Regions from separate parts of the Tropicibacter sp. S64 genome, predicted to be linked through region 2. Evidence: riboswitches for the same ligand, from Rfam matches in the RefSeq annotation. Region 2 holds a riboswitch; the other holds the start of a gene.
What was found. Region 2 has a riboswitch for glycine ahead of ACP159_RS25095 (D-amino acid dehydrogenase). Riboswitches for the same ligand answer to the same signal wherever they lie in the genome.
Positions count from the first base shown of each region.

Region 1: it holds a riboswitch for glycine, as region 2 does, so the genes downstream of both, gcvT (glycine cleavage system aminomethyltransferase GcvT) here and ACP159_RS25095 (D-amino acid dehydrogenase) in region 2, are expected to answer to the same signal.

Region 1 covers NZ_JBNAGK010000001.1:83,223-85,611, forward strand. Annotated here, with positions in the region: gene gcvH (glycine cleavage system protein GcvH) at 1-70, opposite strand, end outside; gene gcvT (glycine cleavage system aminomethyltransferase GcvT) at 90-1,214, opposite strand; glycine riboswitch at 1,372-1,460, opposite strand; gene ACP159_RS00445 (RrF2 family transcriptional regulator) at 1,476-1,958, opposite strand; gene ACP159_RS00450 (gamma-glutamylcyclotransferase family protein) at 2,052-2,389, shown strand, end outside.
Region 2 covers NZ_JBNAGK010000026.1:26,855-29,243, forward strand. Annotated here, with positions in the region: gene ACP159_RS25085 (M20 metallopeptidase family protein) at 1-77, opposite strand, end outside; gene ACP159_RS25090 (MarR family winged helix-turn-helix transcriptional regulator) at 201-713, shown strand; glycine riboswitch at 763-848, shown strand; gene ACP159_RS25095 (D-amino acid dehydrogenase) at 948-2,228, shown strand; gene bhcB (beta-hydroxyaspartate dehydratase BhcB) at 2,225-2,389, shown strand, end outside.

The sequences.
Region 1 (2,389 bases), on a different contig from region 2:
GCGCCGTGATCCCCACCGTCACCACGTCGCCGTCCACATCCAGCCACTCGTGCTCTTCGGTATATTTCATGTCCATCTCTCCTGTTGGATCATCGTTTGAAGCCTGCCGGAACGAAGGGCAGCTTGGCAACATGAACCGGCATCCGCTTGCCGCGAACTTCGCCGTAAAGCACCGTTCCGGGCGCCGCCTTGTCGCTCGGGACATAGCCCATCGCCAACGGACCGCTCACCGTCGGGCCGAAACCGCCGGAGGTGATCCGGCCAATTGCCGTGCCTCCCTCCGCTTCTGCGAAGATTTGGACACCTTCCCGCATCGGCGCCCGGCCTTCGGGTTTCAGGCCCACGCGCTTTATTGCAACGCCGCCCTCGATCTCGCCAAGGACGCGCTCTTCTCCCGGAAAGCCGCCCGCACGGTCGCCGCCGATGCGCCGCACCTTCTGGATGGCCCAGGTCAGCGCGGCCTCGACCGGTGAGGTTTCGCTTGTGATGTCATGTCCATACAGGCACAGGCCCGCCTCCAGCCGCAGCGAATCCCGCGCGCCGAGGCCGATGGCCTCAACCCCGTCATCGGCGAGCAGCGCCTTTGCCAACTCCACCGCCGCGCCATTCGGAACGGAAATCTCGTAGCCATCCTCGCCGGTATAGCCCGAGCGCGACACCCAGCATTCCGCGCCGAGGATCGTCACCGTCGCTACATCCATGAAGGCCATTTCCGCCACCGCCGGGCACAGCTCTGCCAGCGCCGCCTCGGCCCCCGGCCCCTGCAACGCCAGCAGGCTGCGGTCCTCGACCAACGCGACCGACACGCCCTTCGGCTCCAGCATCGCCTTCATCCGCGCGACGTCGGCATCCTTGCAGGCGGCGTTGACCACGACAAACAGGTGATCGCCCCGGTTGGCGATCATCAGGTCATCCTCGATCCCGCCGCTCTTGTTGGTAAAGAACCCGTAGCGCTGCCGATTCACCCCGAGGCCGATCACATCAACCGGCACCAGCGTTTCCAGCGCTGCCGCCACGCTCTCGCCGCGCAGGATCACCTGCCCCATGTGCGAGACATCGAACAACCCGGCGTGCTGACGGCAGAACAGGTGCTCCTTGAGGACGCCCAGCGGATATTGCACCGGCATCTCGTACCCGGCAAAGGGCACCATCTTGGCCCCCAGTTCCAGGTGCAGATCGTACAGAACGGTCTTTTTCAGGTCTTCCTCGGCCATGCGCCCTCCGGTCACTCTCTCCCGGTCCGCAGCATGGGCATAGGCTCGGGCATCTCGACGCAGAGCAAGTCCGCGCCATCCATGCCCCCTCTGTCCTTTCGCCTGAGATCGTTATCCCTTCGGCGGGCACCTCGCAGCGCCACTCTCCAGAGTGTTCGGTATCACGACGGTCCTTTGGCCTGAGAGTTTCCGGGGCGGTTGCTCCTTCGGCACCGGCCCTGACGCCGGTTCTCCCATCGCGATGCGATACGCATACGGAAGTTAACCCGCTCTGGCAAGATCCGCCTGCACTCTCGCCGCAGCACAGGGCTGAACAGGCTGCAAAATATGCATGAGCGGCTTGTTATCGCAGATCAGGGCATCGAGACTGATCGGGTCCAACGTGGCATAGAACGCCCCCGCCGCATCGTTGAGCGCCGTCCGCAACCGGCAGGCCTCGGTCAGCGGGCAGGTGTTGTCGACATCGGCAAAGCATTCGGCCAAAGGCACCGGTGCCTCGAGTTCACGAAAAATCTCGCCGATGTGGATCTCCTCCGCCGGGCGACCCAGCTGCAGTCCGCCGTTGCGGCCACGCTGCGTATGCAGATAACCCAGTTGCGCAAGCTGGTTGATGATCTGCGCCAGATGATTTTCCGACGCGTTGCACACCTTGGCAATTTCCGCCTTTGTCACCAGCCGGCCGTTGTTCGCCGCGCAGAACATCAACACGCGCATTGCAATATTGGTTCTCTTGGTTACCCGCATCGGATTGCCTTTTGCTCGAAATGTCCCAAGTGTTCCTACACCCATACCGGCGCGACCGGATTGACCTGAATCAAGCGGGGCCGTTTAATCTTCATGTCGGATGCATATTTTTTCGGTTACGGATCGCTGGTCAACACGCAAACGCACGGGTTCGCCCCGGTCTACAGGGCCAAGGCGACCGGCTGGCGGCGCGGGTGGCGGTACACAGCGGCTCGCAAGGTGGCTTACCTGACAGCGATTCGGGCGCCCGGCGAAAGCATAGACGGGCTGATCGCGGCCGTGCCCGGCGAGGATTGGGCCGCGCTCGACGCACGCGAAGCGGCGTATGACCGTATCCGCGCCAGCCATGAGATCACCCATGCGGCCAACGCCACGGAGATCGCCATCTACGCCATCGCACCGGACCGGCTGCGCATGCCGGACGCGGAGCA
Region 2 (2,389 bases):
GTCTCGGGATGGCGGTGCAGGTCGCGCAGCCAATCGTGGGACGTCTGACGTTGGATGTCGTACCAGGTGTCGAACATGCGATTCGGGCCTCTTTTGATCTTGCATTGAGAATATTGCACGCGGATACTTGTTGGACAAGATAGTTTCTTGTTAAGACTAATCGTGCTAAAAATCGGGGTATGGGGTGATACCGTTTCGGTATGAAACTGACGGAGTTAAAAGGCATGCAGCGCGACAAGACATTCAGGAATGAGCGGCTGACCTACAAGTTGAACATCGTCGCTCAGGAAGCGATTACCGCAAATGATGCGATTTTTCTGCGCGAGACCGGGTGCCGAATTCGCGACCTTCGGGTGCTCAGGTTGATCGACGACCAGCCGGGTACGACCTTTGCCGAAATATCGAAAGCCACCGGTTTCGAACGCAGTTTGACGTCTCGAATCATCCAAACATTGCTGGGGGCAGGGCTGATACAGCGTGAGAATTCGGCAGAGGATGCGCGGGTTTTCCTGCTGTCCACGACTCAGAAGGGAAAAGACACCCGCCAGATCGGGCGGCGCCTGTCAGACCGGCTCGAAGTGCTGTTGACGGACCCGCTGTCGCGCCAGGAGTTGCGCGTGTTCAATGAGATTCTCGAACGGCTGGGGTCTTGGGTCACGTCCGAGGATTATCGCGAGGCTCTGGACGCCGAGACTGAAACTATTCTCGATTAATAATAGTCTTGACAAGAGAATATAATCCTGCGATCCAATTGTCGCCTACCAAGCTGACATGGGAGAGGCCGACAAGATCGGCGCCGAAGGAGCAACCCCCCGGAACCTCTCAGGCAAAAGGACCATGACCAGCACGGGCGTCTGAAGCGCTGGCGCGCTCTGCCCGCCACCCGTGACAGAGGGGATCAAGCCTGCCTTCGGGCGGGACGGAACCTTGGGTCGCGGGAGGATACCATGACCAGAATAGCCGTTATCGGCGCCGGGATCACCGGCGTGACAACCGCGTCGAGCCTGATGGATCGGGGCTATGACGTCACCTTGTTCGACCGCAATCGCTATGCGGCGATGCAGACGTCCTTTGCCAATGGCGGGCAGTTGTCCGCCTCGAATGCCGAGACGTGGAACCGCTGGTCCACGGTCTTCAAGGGCATGAAATGGATGATGACGCGGGGCGCACCCTTGTTGGTGAACCCCAAGCCCGGTTGGCACAAATACAGCTGGATGGCGGAATTCGTCGCTTCGATCCCGCAATATCGGGCGAACACGGTTGAGACCACCCGTATGGCCATCGCCGCGCGGGGCTTGTTGAAGGAAAAGGCCGAGCGCCACGGCTTCGACTTCGACTGCGAGGACCGCGGCATCCTGCACATCTATACGGACAAGGCGGAATTCGCCCATGCCACCGCGGTCAACACCCTGCTCGGCGAAGGTGGTCTTCAGCGCCGCGCCGTCACGCCCGACGAGGTGCGCAGCATCGAACCGGCGCTGACCGGCGACTTCTACGGAGGTTACTACACGGAAAGCGATTTCACCGGCGACATCCACCGCTACACCACGGGTCTGGCCAAATCCATCGAGGCAGGCGGCGCCGTGCTGCGCTTTGGCACCGATGTCGAGACGATCAAGGTCGATGGCGCGGGCGTGCGCGTGACCTGGAGCCGGAACAGCGAAAGCCAGACCGATCCGTTCGATGCCATCGTGGTTTGCGCAGGCGTCGAAAGCCGCCGCATCGGCGCGCAGCTCGGCGACCGCGTGAATGTCTACCCGGTCAAGGGCTATTCGATCACCGTTCGGCTGGATGACGAGGCCAGCCAGCAGGCCGCGCCCTGGATCAGCTTTCTGGACGATGAGGCCAAGATCGTCACCAGCCGCCTTGGCAAGGACCGGTTCCGCATCGCGGGCACGGCGGAATTCAACGGCTACAACCTCGACATCCGAGACGACCGCATCCGGCCGCTGGTCAAATGGTGCGAACGCTTCTTTCCGGGTGTCAGCACGGAACATGCCGTGCCGTGGGCGGGCCTGCGCCCGATGATGCCGAACATGATGCCCAAGGTGGGGCAGGGGGTCCGCGACCGGGTGTTCTACAACACTGGGCACGGGCACCTGGGTTGGACCCTGTCTGCGGTCACCGCCGAGATGGTGTCGGAAACCGTGGCAGCCTCGCGCGTGGTGAATGCCGGTGCGCCCGGAAGGGTCGTGCCCTTGGCGGCGGACAGGATGGCCGCGGCATGAAGGACCTTCTGGACATCCCGACCTATGACGACATGCTTGCCGCGCATGGACGGATCAAGCCGCATATCCGGCGCACGCCGGTGCGGGTCTCGGATTACCTGAACGATCTGGCCGGCTGTCAGCTTTTCTTCAAATGCGAGAACTTCCAGGAACCCGGCGCC